Regions from separate parts of the Metasolibacillus sp. FSL K6-0083 genome, predicted to be linked through region 2. Evidence: riboswitches for the same ligand, from Rfam matches in the RefSeq annotation. Region 2 holds a riboswitch; the other holds the start of a gene.

Region 1 (8,636 bases), 1.8 Mb from region 2:
CGAGCATTGCTTTGCTACAACTTTCAAAAGCTGACCATATTTTATGGAAATGGCGAGTTTACAATATGTTTTTAGGTTTAGAAAAATTACAACCAAGCGATGTATCTTCACACAAGGAATGCCGCCTTGGTAAATGGTATTCCAATGAGCAAACACAACGTCGCTTAGGCTCACATCAATCATTTATTGACTTAGACCATTATCATGAGCAAGTGCATGTATTTGCGAAACAAGCTGTAGAGGCGTACAATAATGGTAATATCCAAATTGCTGATGATTGCTTACAAAAAATTAATCACGCGTCTGAACAAGTGCTACGCTATATTAATGATTTAATTGAAATCATTGTCAAAGAGAGACAATCTATCTAAATGATGCTTCGGCTCAACTAATGCGCAGGTCAGTTAAAACTTTTATGCAAAAGGAGTGTCGACTTACGATGAAACGAGCACGTGTAATATTTTCTGGTGATGCTACAGGAACAGGTCATCGATTTTTCATTAAACAAAAAGCGCTCGAGCTTGGCTTAAAAGGACATTGTATATTGAACGAGCAAAATAATATTGAGGCAGAAGTTGAGGGTACAACCCCTGCTGTTGATGAATTTATTCATTTTGTCCAGCAAGGCGTTAGCTTACAAGCACAATCAAATCGTTTTACAATAGAAATCTTTGACGATTTAAAAGGCTTTAAAACAATGAAAACCGACATTATATAAAGTGAAACTAGCCGCTTTCCCCACTGATTGCTAGCTGAATCAATCAGGCTTTTATGGGCAGTTAATCCCCCATTTATCCTTCAGCCGATTTTCACTTAAGTCTTGAGGTAGGGTCTTACTGCCCGCTAATGCAGGATAAAAAAATCGGTGAACATGTAGGCAAAGTCATTTGGCTTTGTCTATATGTTTTTTTAGCGTAAAATAAAAGAAAAAACATATTGGTGAAACTTTTTTGCAGCTAGCTCGTATTTAGTAGTAACAATCAATATAGGAGGTACGAAAATGCTTAGCACAATGAACTTTATCAATCGACATGGACTGAGCTTAATCATTAGCTTTGCTGTATTTGTTATTACAGTTATCAATTTTGATTTAGGCATTTTTATCGTGCCGCTGTTAACGATCGCAAGCTATTATGCAAGTAATAAAGGAATTTTAGCTTTTCAAAAAGCAAAACGAAGCAAAATGCTTGGCTTAACACGCTCGGAATATAAACATATTGAACAGCATATCAAACTAGCGAAAAATGACTTAGCCTTACTTATGCAACAATATGTACGTGTACGCTCTGTACGCTCTTTTAAATTAATTAATGAAATGAATAAACTTGCCAAGCGCATCATTGGTATTGTGCAATCAAATCCGCAAAAATTTTATGCGGTTGAGGATTTCTTCTATTCTCACCTCCCTTCTGCTGTGCAGTTAATAGACAAGTACACTTTATTAACAAAAGAGCAGGTAGGCGGTACGGAAATACATTTAGCTTTAGAAGAAGCCCGCAAAACACTGAAGGAGCTATATACAACAATGGAAGACGATTTAAAGTTGGCATTAAGCTCTGATATTGAGCATTTAAAGCTTGAGCTTGATTTTGCAAAGCTTGAAAATCAAAAAAGGAAAGATCGTTTAATCGGTGGTGAATAAGCATGCAACAAAATCCATTTGAAGCATTTAAAAATACAGGGAGTCGCTTTGCTGAAATGGCAGAGGAGGAATTCCAAGTTGCGCAGGAAAGCCAATCTGTAAGTCCTCTTTATGCTGCATTAAGTCAGCAAGATAAAGGTCGAGCACTGGCATTAGCGAGCGAGCTTAAAATTAATATTTATGAAAATGTGCTTGCTTTCGGCTTACAGGCCCAGCAAGCGCTTCGTGATTTTACCGCTAATATGGCTATCCATATCGAGCGAAAGGATCATAGCAAAGTTGGCGAGGTGCTATCACAGCTTATTTCTTATTTAGAGCAAATTAATCCAGATGCGCTTATCGGGCAAGAAAAGGGCTTTTTGAGTAAGCTTTTTTCAAAGCAAAAGCAATCAACACAAGAAGTTATGACACATTATAAAAAACTAAGTAAACAAATTGACCGCCTTGCAATTCAATTAGAACATGCACAAATGGGTTTATTGCGTGATTTTAAGCTATTAAATGATTTATATGCCTTGAATGAGCAATATTTCGCAGAGATTAACATCTTTATTGCAGCTGGCGAGCTTAAGCTTGCTGATGTCAAAAATAAGCTTCCCGCCGTCCAGCCGATTGACCCAATGGAATTGCAGAAATTAAATGATCAAAAAATGGCGATTGAATGGCTTGACCGACGTCTTTATGATATGCAAATTTCGAGGGAAATAGCTATTCAAGCCGCACCACAAATTCGTTTAATGCAACAAACGAATCAATTATTAATCGATAAAATACAGGCATCTGTTATGACAACAATCCCTATGTGGCAAACACAAATTTCTACACTACTGACAATGAATCAACAGCGTCGTGTAGCAGAGGCACAGGATAAATTAATGCGTGCCTCTGATGAATTGGCCCGCAAAAACGGCAAAATGTTGCAAATGAAATCAAAGCAAGCTGGTATCTCACATGCTGACATAGATCAATTCAAACAAACACAGCTAAAATTACTACAAGATATCGAAGAAACACTCCGTGTACACGCGAAAACAACTGATGTATACGAGTCCATTTAAAAGATGAAGAGAGCGTCCAAAAAGCGGTGAAGTTGCCAGCATTTTGGACGCTTTCGTTGATATTTTTTAAAGAATTCACTGATGATTCTTTAAAAATAGGAGAAACACAAGGTTTAGCGGATTTTCCTTCGTATGAAAGTAAAAATTGAATTTTGATTGTCTACGCAAGAAGAGATTGCCTCATAAGTCCCCAAAATAAAGTGAAGCTATCCGAAAAGTGTACATTTTTTCGGACAACCCCCTGCCCTGCTTCTATATCTAAAGATACTTACCTTTGCGGTGGTAAATTATCACTATCCGTGGCAAAGGGAGCGTCTCAAAATGACTTTTCAGACGCCCCCTTCTCTTTTGGCAGTTGTATCATACCCGCTTCTTATACTATATTACTCAAAATAATCTTTATAATAGCCGCCAACTTTTCCTGTGTTGTCAACTACAAAAAGAAATTCCTCTGTTTCATTTTTAACTTCGTATTCTTTGCCAACTGTTAATACATTCGATACTAAGTATTTTGCGGCATTTGTATGCACACATTTCACTGTACGAATTGTAGGCGCATCTTTCCATTTTAAATGTAACATTTGTGTAACCTCTCTTTTAGCCTGTTTCCTTATATTTTATACGATTTCCCTTAAGAATGGTAGTTTTTCAAAGCATTTAGCAAAAAATTGTTAGATATAGGCGTACAAAAAGACGTATATTGCCGCCATTTCGCACATTCCTGGTAGTATTTCGGGAAAATATTTACTTATGAAAATAGAGGGTGCTTTCTTTGGTTTAAAAAAAGACGTTACTTCTTCAATCGCACTTCTTTGAATTCAAAATGAAGAGTAAACCATTGCCGCCCACTTATAGGACATGATAAAATGGCGTGTGAGGTGAAAGTTTATGTCAAGTATACCAAGCTGGTTTTGGGCATTAGCCATCGCTTTTGCTATTATTTTTATTGTCGTTTCTGAATGGAATTCAAGACGTTAGAGGAGCTTTTTTCGTACATATTAAGGTGAAGTTACCTTTACTATTTTAAATGAGCGAATTAGGTCATTTATCTAAGCTAAACAAATCTAGAACAATATTAAAAAAAGATTGTCTGAAAGCGTTGCGTTAGCTTACTTCCAGACAATCTTTTTATTTCAGTGTGCGTTTTAAAAATTCTTTCGTACGCTCATGCTGCGGATTGACTAGCACCTGTTCTGGATGCCCTTCTTCCACAATAACACCTTTATCCATAAAAACAATGCGGTCTGCTACTTCACGAGCAAACTCCATCTCATGTGTTACGATGAGCATCGTATTGCCTTGATTCGCTAAAGTACGCATGACTTTTAATACTTCTCCTACCATTTCAGGGTCTAGTGCTGATGTTGGCTCGTCAAATAGCATAACATCCGGATCCATCGCTAATGCGCGCGCAATCGCAACGCGTTGCTTTTGTCCACCAGATAGCTGGCGCGGCTTTGCGTTTTTGTATTTTGCCATTCCGACAATTTCTAAATACTTCATTGCTTTTTCGACAGCTTCTACTTTATTGCGTTTTAACACTTTTTGTTGGCCCACTGTGCAATTTCCGATAACATCTAAATTATTAAATAAATTGAATTGCTGAAACACCATACCCAAATGTGTTCGATATTGCTCTACATTATGTTTGCCAGTTAAAATATTTTCACCATTATAAATAATGCTGCCGCCTGAAGGTGTTTCTAATAAATTAACACAGCGTAAGAGCGTTGATTTCCCTGAACCTGACGAGCCAATTAAACAAACAACCTCGCCCTTTTTTACTGAAAAATTCACATCGCGCAACACTTCATGAGAGCCAAATGATTTACGTAAGTTTTTAATTTCAATCATTGTTGTCATTGCATTTGCCCCTCTCTCTCCTTATCGACCTGATACGCATCAGGACCATCTAGCTTGCGCTCCATTAAACGTAAAATTCGCGTTGCTGTAAATGTCATTATAAGATACATGATACATGCAATTAAAAATGACTCCGCAAACTTAAAATTTGCCCCCGCAACAGATTTTGTTTGGAAGAATAGCTCTGTTACACTAATTACACTCAATACTGCTGAATCTTTAATATTCATTACAAGCTGATTTCCTGTTGCTGGTAAAATATTTCGTGCTACTTGTGGTAAAACAACAAAAATCATCGTTTGTAAATGATTCATACCAACTGCTTGTGCCGCCTCATATTGCCCTTTATCAACCGATACAATACCACCGCGCACAATTTCAGCCATATAAGCACCTGTATTTAAACCGACAACTACTAACGCCGCTACAAATCGATCTAGCTCAAGACCGTATGCGTACAAACCATAATACACAACCATTGCCTGTACAATCATTGGTGTACCACGGAAAATTTCTACATAGCAAGTAAGCAAGAAGTTTACTATTTTTAATAAAATACTTTTAAAAGATTTTGTTTTAACAGGAATCGTATGCATGATACCGATGAAAAATCCGATAAACGCACCAATAATTGTACTAATAATTGCAATTGCAAGCGTCATATATGCGCCACGTAAAAACATCGGCCAGTTGTTTTCCAAAATTGCCATGATTGTTTCGAAACTCATAAAAATCCCCCTAACAGCAGGCTGTCTTTATCTTATAAAGGGAGCCAGCCATTTTGAGATGGCTCCTTGTGCCAAGGATTATTCCTTGAAAATATAGAAGCTAGGGCTGTCCGAGAAAGTTCGGACAGCCCCTTACTTTATCAACTACTCAGCAGATGCTGGTTGATTTGCAATCGCTTCTTCCATTAACTTTTGGCGATCATCCTCTGAAATTCCCTCTAAAATCTCACTCATTTTATCAGTAAGTTCATAGTCTTTACGTACACCAATTGCAACTGCTGTATCACCAGGATCTGTATCAAAGCCGTCCTCCAACACTGCGTAGGCAAAATTATTATTGGCCATTGCTGCTGAAATTGCTTCTGGACGCTCGGCAACATAGCCATCAATTGCGCCTGATTCAATTGCAACTCGCATTGCTGGGAAGCTATCCATTGCTACTTCCTTTTTCACACCGGGAATTTGATCAATTACTAAATAGTTTGACGTATTTAGCTGTGATGTAATTTTTGCACCAGAAAAATCTGCTAACGTTTTGGCACTTTCATATGGGCTACCTTTTTTCACAACGATGACGAAATCAGATGTATAGTAATTTGATGTGAAATCAATTGATTTTTTACGTTCTTCCGTTGGACTCATCCCTGCGATAATAGCATCTACCACACCAGATTGTAATGCAGGTACTAAACCATCCCATTCAATTTTCACGACTTCGAGCTCCATACCAAGTCCATCAGCAATTTTTTTCGCTATTTGTACATCGTAGCCACCTGCATATTCAGCAGAGCCACTAATTTTCACAGCACCATTTGCATCTGTTTGCTGCGTCCAGTTAAACGGTGCATAGCCCGCTTCCATACCAACCTTTAATACTTTTTTTCCTTCACCATCTTCCGTGGAGGATGAACCCTGTTTTTCTCCAGTGCCACATGCTGCCAACATAATAACGGTTAACATAGTAACTAACATAAACAGCCATTTTCTCTTCATGTAAAATTTCCCCTTTTCTTATTTATTTTGGGCTTTATCTTATACAAAAAAGCGACCTAAAGAATTTTAGGTCGCTGCCATTTAATAAAATAAAAGCCCAAATCCTCTAAGTTCCATTGATGAGATAGCACAACTTGAGTAAGCTGGAAAGAAATACTCAAGACAGTCCTGCAATTATTCACTGCAAGCCCAGCATATCGAATTACGAGCTTTCCGATACACTTCGGCGATATTTCCTTCTTCTTCATTTCACTGTTGCTCAAAACTCCATGAAAAACTATTAAATATCGCGCCTCTACCCCACTAGAACGTGAGGTATTTCTTATAAAGTTATTTAGCTAAATCATATACTACCAAATGCTCATTGTCAAGTGGCTTCGAAAAGTCATACATTATTTAGGATGCTACTAATAAATTTTTCCACGGGCATCTCTGCAAGTGAAAGTGACACAGCAAAATCAAACTTTTACTACACTAGCAAAACGAGGTTGTCTTTTCTTCAAATTAATTTCCAATCTTTCACCTTTAACACCGCTTTCGTGCGCGTATTAACCTCCAATAAACTATAAGTATGGTCTAATTTTATCAGTTAGTGCTGATGAAGCTAGTAAAATTCAAAAAGTTTTAGCTGCTGGTGGAGGTGTTGCTGGTCTAGCCGCTATCGCTGGTCTCTCTCCTGCTTTTGCTGCAGTGATATTTGCCTTATATGGGGTAGGAGAAGTTTGCAATTGGAACAATAATGGCTATTATATTCACCATGTTACATTAGGTATAATCCCTCCCCCTCTACCAAAGTTCTGGTATGTCCCAAAATAGTTTTGTTTTCCTGCCTTGTACAAAGCTACAGCCTTCAATCAACATTTATCGATTGAAGGCTGTTTTTAATGTATGTAGTAAGAATCTTCTAAAAGACGAAAGGGAATTTTGGAATAAATTTGGTGAAGGGGCTTTTATTTTGTTTTGACAGCGCATAGAAATAAAGGTTTTCATCGCTCTATTTTTACTGAGAGAGATTGCTAAAGCCAATGTTCACCCATTTTTAAAAGAGGCGTTTCCTATTTAGACAAGTCAATATTTTGTAAAACATCATTACTACTGTTCAAAACGCCGGCTACTGCACGGCTTTTGGGACAAGCCGACATCACAAAAAGCGCCCAAAATGCCGGCTACTGCACGGCTTTTTGGACGCCCTCCCCATTAAGAATTTAATAATAAATCTTCTGGATTTTCGATTAGCTCTTTTACTGTTTTTAGGAAGCCTACTGAATCTTTACCATCAATAATACGGTGGTCATATGATAATGCAACGTACATCATTGGACGGATTTCGATTTCACCGTTAATCGCTACTGGACGTTGAACGATTGAGTGCATACCTAGAATACCAGCTTGTGTACCATTCATAATTGGTGTAGACATTAATGAACCGAACACACCACCATTCGTAATTGTGAATGAACCGCCTGCCATATCATTTAAGCCTAATTTTTTATCACGTGCTTTTTTCGCTAATTCAGCGATATCTTTTTCGATTTCTGCAAAGTTTTTGCTATTTGCATCGCGTACTACAGGTACAACTAAACCTTCTTCAGTAGACACGGCAATACCGATATCAAAGAAGTTATTTAAGTGAATTTCATCACCGCTGATTTGTGCATTCACATAAGGATATTTCTTAAGTGCTGCTACAACTGCTTTTGTGAAGAATGACATAAAGCCTAGTTTAATATCGTTATCTTTAACGAATTGCTCTTGCTTACGTTTACGCAATGCCATAATATTTGTCATATCAATTTCGTTAAATGTTGTTAACATAGCTGTTGATTGCTTCACTTCTAATAGGCGCTTAGCAATTGTTTGACGGCGACGAGACATTTTCTCGATTGTTACACGATTAGTTTCTGCAGCAGGAGCAAATACAACAGGACCGTTTGTTGTTGCAATTGGCGCTACTGCAACTGGTGCTGTACCGTGAGCTGCTACGTCTTGAACACGAACGCGACCTTGTGGGTCCACTGGAGATACTGCCGCTAAATCGATACCTTTTTCACGTGCTAATTTGCGTGCTGCTGGGCTTGCTACTACACGCTCATTTGAAGTTGTTTCAGCAACTGGCGTTGGAGCTGCAGGAGCCTTTGGGACTTCCTGTGCTGGTGCTGCTTGTGCCGGTGCTGCTTCCTCAGCCGCTGGTGCTGGCGCTGCGCCTTCCCCAGCCTCCACTACTGCGATTACTTGTCCAACAAGTACAGTATCGCCTTCTGCAGCCAGTATTTGTGTTAATACGCCTGCCTCTTCAGAAATAATTTCTGCATTTACTTTATCTGTTTCTAACTCAACGATAAACTCGCCTTT
Region 2 (8,636 bases):
AGTAAACATTTCTTACATTAAAGCAGCTTTTTTTCCCTCGAAGTCCATCTTCTATATCCATTAAAGTAGCACCAATCAAACGGAAAGCCGAATCATGATTTGGAAAAATGCGTATCACTTTTTCACGTCGGCGAATTTGAAGGTTCGTATTTTCTACACGGTTTGTCGTTCGAATGTGCTGATGCAATACGACTTTAAATTGATAAAACTGTGTTACCTCTTGAAAGCCTTCTTCCAAAGTAAGCATGGCCTTTTCATATTTTTCTACATCTTCATACTCATCTTGAAGAGCTTCATATTTTGCCTTGGCATCTTTTAGCGTGAGCTCCTTAAAAATAGCTGATACTTTGCGGCGGAATGCTTCGGATCCCTTCTTTGGCACTTTGGAAAAAATATTTCGCATGAAATGGAATAAACAACGCTGCCATGCCGTTCCTAGAAAACATTCTGAAATTGCCTTTTTTAATCCTTCATGAGCATCTGATACGACCAATTCAGGCTTTGACAATCCTCGTGCCTTGAGCTCTTGAAAGAACGTTTTCCACGCAGTAGCAGATTCTGTTTCACTAATTTTAAATCCTAAAATTTCTGTTTTTCCATCATTCGTCAGCCCAATCGCAATATACACAGCTTTAGCTATCACTCTACGAGCTTCTCGTACCTTAATATACATCGCATCTACATATAAAATTGGATACGTCTGGTAGTGAATAGGACGGTTTGCCCAAGTCTTCACAATAGGGTCTAGCTTCTTTGTCAGGCTCGAAATGAAAGAGGGCGATACTGATTCCCCAATCAGCTCTTCTATCACCTTTGTCACCCTGCGTGTTGAAACACCCTGTACGACCATTTCAATCATTGATAAAATAAACGCTTTATCTGTTCGTTGGTAGCGTTCAAATAATGTCGTGGAAAACTTTCCGTCACGCGTACGAGGCACTTTCAACTGAATCTTGCCAATCGCCAATGTATAATCACGTTCGTAATAGCCATTGCGTTGCCCTGTTCGCGTTTCATTGCGCTCGTACGCATCAGCCTTTAGATACTCATCACGTTCTTTTTCCATATACTCATTCAACGTTAAAATCACAAGCGATTTAATCGTACTGCTCATATCTGAATCAAGTATCGCCGCTTCAATTTCCCCTAAGTCTAGTGTAAGATTAAGTTGAGTCATATTAATTCCTCCTAATGTTTTGGTTGCACAATACATTTACCCAGGAATTGATATGACTTTTCACTTTTACACAATTATATATACATATTCATCTTAAAATATCTGCCTTCATTTTCTATTAAAGAAATCACTTCTAAATTCGGTGTTTTTCTTATTTTGCGAGCAAACTCTATGAAAATGCGATACTGATTCCGTAGCTAATTATCAAACAATTGCTAAATAGTCGCCTGTTTTTTAATAATCTATTGATAGAACTGCCAAAGTAGCTGATAGAATTCAAAAACGTACTGATAGAATATAAAAGTACACCCATAGAAAAGCAAAATCTACTGATAGAACGTTAAAATATCAGTTGCGTTGATTATGTAAATATTGGATAATAATCGGCGTGTTTTATAGGAGTAAACATTTTTTAATAGATACACATTGGTTGGCTCTATTTTGCGGGGGTGAATGCTTCTCTTTTGGAAGCTTTTGGACAATGGTTGCAATTGAATAATTATTATGTTAAAATAATATGCGTTGTAAATTTAATAATGAACCTCAAAGTTGATTGAGGTAGAGGTCGCGATATTTAAGAGTACACTAATGGAAATGGCAAGCATTGATGAAGTTAGTGGAAAGGAAATATTGCCGAAGTTTGAAGGTACTTGTAACCTTCATGCTGGGGCTGCGTTCGAAAGGAGCAGAACTGTCACGTTTGTTTTAGATGACGTGTTGAGCTATCAAAGAAAAAACTAAGAACGAATATAGCCATCACAAAATCTTGTGATGGTATTTTTTTGTCTTAAAATTAGGAAGGAAGCTATAAAGTGAGTGATATTAAAATTAATCAGCTTGGTAATAAAGCGCCAAAGCTGCAAAAAGCACTAAAAAGTCGTCATATTACAATGATTTCTTTAGGAGGAACTATTGGCACAGGGCTGTTTTTAGCGAGTGGGGGTGCAATTGCGCAGGCGGGCCCTGGAGGTGCATTATTAGCCTATGCTTTGATTGGTGTGATGGTATTTTTTTTAATGACAAGTTTAGGAGAAATGGCTGCCTATATGCCGTCATCAGGGTCATTTAGTACATATGCTAGCAAATTTGTCGATCCAGCGTTGGGCTTTGCATTAGGGTGGAACTACTGGTATAACTGGGCGATTACGATTGCGGCAGAAATTGCAGCAGTATCTTTGATTATGAAGTATTGGTTTCCAAATAGTTCGTCAGGGCTTTGGACGGTGCTGTTTATTGTTATCGTACTAGCATTTAATCTTTTATCTGTGAAAAGCTATGGGGAAAGTGAATATTGGTTTGCGATGATTAAAGTAGCAACTGTAATTGTTTTTATTATTGTTAGCTTTTTAATGATTTTTGGTATTTTAGGTGGGGAGGCGCCAGTAGGCTTTACGAATTTCTTTATTAGTGATGGGCCATTCCATGGTGGGTTTTTAGCGATGTTTGGTATTTTCCTTGCGGCAGGATTCTCTTTTCAAGGAACAGAGCTATTAGGTGTTACAGCTGGTGAGACAGATAATCCTGGGAAAAATATTCCGAAGGCTGTAAAATCAGTGTTTTGGCGTATTTTATTGTTTTATATTTTAGCTATAGCAGCTATTGGGCTGCTCATCCCTTTTACAGATGAGCGCTTGTTATCTGAGGATATTGCGGTGTCGCCATTTACTTTAGTGTTTGACCGCTTAGGGATTGCTGTAGCAGCTTCTTTTATGAATGCCATCATCTTAACTGCGATGTTGTCAGCAGGAAATTCAGGGTTGTATGCAGCTTCTCGTATGCTTTGGCAGCTAGCGGTAGAAGGAAAGGCACCGAAATTTTTCACGAAATTAAGTCGTCGAGGTATTCCTGTGTATGCGTTAATGGCGACATTAGCAGTGGGAAGTTTAGCCTTTTTAGCATCTTTCTTTGGCGATGGGGTTGTATATATATGGTTACTGAATGCTTCAGGAATGTCGGGCTTTATCGCATGGCTTGGGATTGCTTATAGCCATTATCGATTCCGTCGTGCATTTGTTGTGCAGGGCAAGGATTTATCCTTATTGCCCTATAAAGCGAGATGGTATCCATTCGGTCCGCTATTTGCATTAACGATTTGTTTAATCGTTGTGCTTGGTCAAAATTATACAGCATTTACCGGTGGGGCAATTGATTGGTATGGGGTACTTGTTTCATATATAGGTATTCCGCTATTCTTACTGCTATGGATTGGTTATAAAATCAAATATAAAACGAGACTTCTTCCGTTAGAAGAATGTGATTTGAAAGTCGCGAAGTAAGTCAATATAATAAGGCTATCGGAAATTCTGTATTCCCGATAGCCTTATTGAAATAGTTATTGGATTGATTTTTTAAGCCAGTAGGTGGCTTCAGTATAATTCTGTGCGACGCCAAGTCCTTTTTTATAAAGCATGCCTAGTTGAAATTGTGCCTTTACATGCCCGTTAGTGGCAGCTCGTCTGTACCATTTCGCTGCCTCTGCATAATCATGTGATACTCCCTCGCCGTTTGCATACATTTGTGCAAGCTGAAATTGTGCTTTTGAATAACCTTTAGAAGCTGAAAGTAAAATCCATTTCGCAGCTTCAGTGTAATCGATGTCGACACCTAGCCCTTTATCGAAAATATTGCCAAGCTTATACTGTGCTAGCATATGCCCACGTTCAGCAGCGAGACGATAGCAGTGGCGGGCTTCATCATAATTTTTCTCGACACCAAGACCTTGCTCATACAGTAAGCCTAGCTCGTATTCAGCTTGTAGATGATGTTGTTCGGCAGCGGATTGAAGCCATTTAATAGCCTCCTGGTAATTTTGATTCTGCATATAGTAAATTGCTACTTCAAATTGGGCATCTGCATTGCCATGAACTGCTGCGCGCTTTAACCATTTCATAAAAAGCGGGTTGTCATTATCCATTTTTTTATAAAGCATTGCTAAATCATAGCAAGCGCTAATATGCTCATTCGCAGCAGCTTTCGAGAGCCAATCAATGGCTTTCTTTGTCGATGTCTTGGTGTTTTGGAGCTTATACATAAGACCGAGCGTGTATTGCGCATTTGTATGATTAGCGTTGGCAGCGAGTAAGAGCCATTTGAGAGCCTCATCAATATTTTTTTCGACTCCATCTCCTGCACGGTATAGCAATGCAAGTTGAAACTGTGCGTTCGTGTGGTTTTGCAGAGCAGCATTTAAAAACCATTTCGCAGCTTCTTTAAAGTTAGTAGCAATACCACGCCCTTTGCTGTACATATAGCCTAAATTGTATTGGGCACTAGCGTCACCTGCTTGAGCAGCTTTGGAAAAGAGCTTAATTGCTTGCTTAAAATTTTGCTCTACACCTGTTCCGTTGTGGTACAAGAAGCCCAAGTTATTGAGTGCACTCGTGTTGCCTTGATCTGCTGCAAGCTGATACCATTTGGCAGCCTCTGTGAAGTTTTGTGCCACGCCCTTTCCATGATTGTAAAGTGAGCCTAAATTGTATTGAGCGTCTGCATTGCCATCTTGAGCGGCAAGTTTGTAAAGCTCGGCAGCGCGTTGGTAGTTTTGTGGAGCACCAAGACCCAATTCATATAGTACGCCCAATGCGTATTGCGCATCCGTATTATTTTGCGTAGCAGCTAGGGAGTACCACTTTACAGCCTCCTCGTAATTTTGAGCTACGCCTTTTCCATGATTATAAAGAACGCCTAAATTATATTGAGCACTAGCATCTCCCGCAGTAGCCGCTACTAAAAACCATTGAGTCATTGCTTCAAAGCTTTCAGTATCTAGCTCATTAACTTGCTTAAGAATGAGAGCTGAAGAGGATAATTCCTCACCTTCCTGAAGTTCGCTTAAATACCATTCACATATATCCATTAGATAGTCGAGGACAATTTGTGCTGCTTTTGTATCGTTCTGCGAATTTATCTGTGTGGTCGTCATTTGCTGGACAAGATTCATTAATAAATAAATGCGACTTGGCTGAACTTTTGCTATGAATGTTTTATTTTTTAATAAAGTGCGTAGCGCAACATGTGCAACTGATTGCAGCATTTTTTTCTCATACATGTCTTTTATAATAATACCTAACGCTTCACGAGAATGCTGTAAAGAGCGTGCTGGATAATCATTAATGTGTGCGGCAGCTTGTTGCAATGCTAATATGAGAGGCTGATGAGTGCTTGGAATCGCACTAAAAATAGATGAAAGCTCTTCAAATTTGTACACGCTGATCACCCCTTCCTATATTTTTTATCGGGTGAAAAAGACAATAGTGTTGAAACTTTTTTTAAGAATATCCGTACATATAGGCAAGTACTACATTTGGGCTACAATCTTGCAGGGGCTTTGTAGTACTTTTCTTTATTATGTAAGGAGGAATGGATATGGAAAAAGTGGTTGCAAATAAGGACAAGCATTTCTCTAATGATAAGTTTTTAACGAAGGTAAAGGCATCAGGGTTAAAATTAGGAATGTCAACATTGCATGCAGCAAGTACATTGTTTTTTGCCGTTAAAAGCCCCGATATGTCAAAGGCTAATAAATTAATTATTTTAGGTGCATTGGGTTATTTTATTTTACCTTTTGATATCATTGCAGATATTTTGCCACTCGTAGGTTTAACGGATGATGTTTTAATAATTACGGCTGCGTTAGCGAAGGTTTATTCAGCAATTACAGTTGAGACGAAGTTGGAGGCACACCAGTTTTTGAAAAAGACATTTGGCGAACGCTATGATTATGAGTTACCAAGCGAAGAATAAAAAAAGCTGCTAGAAGGGTCAGTGTTTCATCCGACCCTCTCGGCAGCTTTTTTTTCATCTTTTTTCATCGATAAATATGAAGGTAAAATCATTCCGATTAACACGAGAGCGATGCCGACAAATTGGAGTATGGATAGTGCTTCTTTAAGCACAATCATAGATGCCAAAATGGCTACAGGTAGCTCCATCGCGCTTAAAATAGAGGCAAGGCTACCACCTACTTTTGGCACAGCAATGGAGAATAATAAAATTGGTAGGATGATGCCGAATAATCCAAGAGCCAAACCAAATTTCCAAAGACCTGCACCGAATAATTGACCATTCCATACAATTTCAGGTGTTAGTGCAACGCTAATAACAATTAGTGCTACGAGCGATACGAGGAAGGTACGAGAAATCATTGTAACACCTTCAACCTGTCTAGAGTTTACCTGAATAAATAAAGCGAAGCTTAATGCAGCTAATAAGCCTAGTGCCCATCCTTGCCAAGCGATAGCGGATAAGTCTACATCGACAATACCTGCCGCAAAAATGGTTCCACCGATTAGAAAAATAAGCGAAATTCCTTCTGCTCGGCTTGGGAAACGCTTATGCAAGGCGCAATCAATAAAGAGACCAATCCATGTAAATTGGAATAGCAGCACGACAGCTAGCGAAGCTGGTAAATAATTTAAGGAATGTCCATATACAATACCCGTAGTAGCTGTTAATGAGCCAGCAAGTAATAAAATCATTGCACCTGATTTATTAACTCTTGGCAAAGTGCGCTGGGTCACGACAAACAGTAGAAGGGCAAGGAAAAAACCAACGACATATTGGCTCGTGATAGCCTCCGCTGTTGTAAAGCCATACTGCATTGCAACCTTTACAATTGTCGATAAAATACCATAGCTACTTGATGCGATAACAACCAATAAAGGGAAAATGAGTTTTTTCATGATGAAAGTGATTTTACCATATGGTGAAATGGCTCATCGATAATTGTCCAGCGTTCTGTAATTACGAAGCCAAGTCGCTCATATAAAGCACGTGCTTGCTCTTTTTCTAGCTCTACATTTAAAGAAAGCTTTTTATAGCCTTTTTCGAGCGCCTGCTCTTCCGCGAAATGCAGGAGCTTTGTGCCAATTCCTAAGCCGCGTGAATTTGGTGTTACGCATACTGTATCAATATAGAACTCATCATCATGTGCTTCAGCATCAATGATTGCAGGGGCATTTTTCGTTTTCAGCCAGGCGGATAGGTTCGCATCAAGTGTTTGTGCAGTGAGACCATCATAGAGTACCGCAATGCCAAGAAGTGAGTCAGCTTGTTTGGCGATATATGTGTATAAATAGCTATGGCGATTGTCTGATCGTTTAATTAGTGCTGCTAATGCTGCTAATACAGCCTGCTCCTCTGCTTCTCCTGTTAAGCGATGTGCGATATCACCAATTGCATCGTAAATAAGTGGTGCGATTTGTTCCGCATCTGTAGGTTGCGCTTGTTGAATATAAATGTCCATTATCTATCGCTTCTTTCTTTGAAATGCGTCTGAAAATCGTAGGAGACACGATTTTTAGACGATTCAGTTGTGTTCTGTTAAAGTAATAACCTTTTATAAAAATTTCTTTGTTGTTAACGTACCCTAGCCTTTTGATAGCTCAAGTTGACAGGACGTCTTATAGTAGTATAGCAAAATTATTAAGGAAAGGCTGTAATTTCGATTGATTTCGTACTAACAGCCTGTCAAAGTCTCTGCGGAGATAAGTTTTACTTTATAAAAAAGATTTTCTCTGAACTCGAAAAAATCTGGATGCAATTACGCTGAGGTGTAATTGATTGAAGCCTTAATTTCGTGGTAATCTAAAGAAAGCATAATTTCGGAGGTTAGAAGGTCAAAATGAGCCAGTCAAATAAAGATGTTATTCTTATTTATGGAGATGCGTTTGTGGATTATATTGCAGACGATATAACAAATACAACATTTACAAAATATTTAGGTGGTGCAACGATTAATGTCGCAGCGGGTATAAGCCGTATTGGTGCACCATCAGCTTTAATTACGATTACAGGTGATGATGAAACATCTGTATTTGTTCGTAATGAAATTACCAATGAGGGGGTTAATCTTGATTACGCTGTTTATGCACCAGAGAAGCGTGTAAGTGGTGTCTATGTACATTTAACAGAGGGCGGCGAGCGAATTTTTAAAGAGTATATTGATGAGACGCCAGATTTACAGGTGATGGAGGAGCAGCTTCAGCTAGAGGCATTTAAGCGCGCATCGATTTTTAATGTATGCTCGGGTACGATGTTTCATCCAACAGCATTGGCAACGACGATAGCGGCGGTTGAGCTGGCGAAGGAGCACGGGGCAATTATTGCAATTGATGCTAATATTAGACCACTACGTTGGCAAAGCGAGGCGATTTGTCGCGAAACAGTTACCAATTTTTTTGAGGACGCAGATATTTTAAAGCTAACAGATGAGGAGCTATTTTTCTTAACGCAAACGGATACGATTGAGGAAGGAATTGCAGCACTTGATGCATTGCTTGTACCAATTATTTTGATTACCGTTGGAGCAGAAGGTTCTTATGCAATATTAAATGGCGAGACGATTCATGTGCCTGCTGAAAAAATTATAGCCGTTGACACAACAGGTGCTGGTGATGCGTTTATGGCAGGTGTATTGCGCTATGTGCATTATAATGGTTTACCTACAACAGTAGAGGAA

What was found. Region 2 has a riboswitch for lysine ahead of MHB51_RS10915 (amino acid permease). Riboswitches for the same ligand answer to the same signal wherever they lie in the genome.
Positions count from the first base shown of each region.
Region 1: linked by a shared signal. The riboswitch ahead of MHB51_RS02445 (transporter substrate-binding domain-containing protein) and the one ahead of MHB51_RS10915 (amino acid permease) in region 2 are both predicted to bind lysine.

Region 1 covers NZ_CP152046.1:529,985-538,620, reverse strand. The annotation lists gene MHB51_RS02480 (methyl-accepting chemotaxis protein) at 1-371, shown strand, start outside; gene MHB51_RS02475 (acylphosphatase) at 440-718, shown strand; gene MHB51_RS02470 (5-bromo-4-chloroindolyl phosphate hydrolysis family protein) at 1,001-1,642, shown strand; gene MHB51_RS02465 (toxic anion resistance protein) at 1,645-2,700, shown strand; gene MHB51_RS02460 (DUF6501 family protein) at 3,084-3,281, opposite strand; gene MHB51_RS02455 (amino acid ABC transporter ATP-binding protein) at 3,829-4,563, opposite strand; gene MHB51_RS02450 (amino acid ABC transporter permease) at 4,560-5,291, opposite strand; gene MHB51_RS02445 (transporter substrate-binding domain-containing protein) at 5,436-6,284, opposite strand; lysine riboswitch at 6,402-6,590, opposite strand; gene odhB (2-oxoglutarate dehydrogenase complex dihydrolipoyllysine-residue succinyltransferase) at 7,482-8,636, opposite strand, start outside.
Region 2 covers NZ_CP152046.1:2,348,536-2,357,171, reverse strand. The annotation lists gene MHB51_RS10920 (IS256 family transposase) at 1-1,177, opposite strand, end outside; lysine riboswitch at 1,729-1,910, shown strand; gene MHB51_RS10915 (amino acid permease) at 1,990-3,453, shown strand; gene MHB51_RS10910 (tetratricopeptide repeat protein) at 3,510-5,384, opposite strand; gene MHB51_RS10905 (DUF1232 domain-containing protein) at 5,543-5,920, shown strand; gene MHB51_RS10900 (DMT family transporter) at 5,947-6,861, opposite strand; gene MHB51_RS10895 (GNAT family N-acetyltransferase) at 6,855-7,421, opposite strand; gene MHB51_RS10890 (carbohydrate kinase) at 7,800-8,636, shown strand, end outside.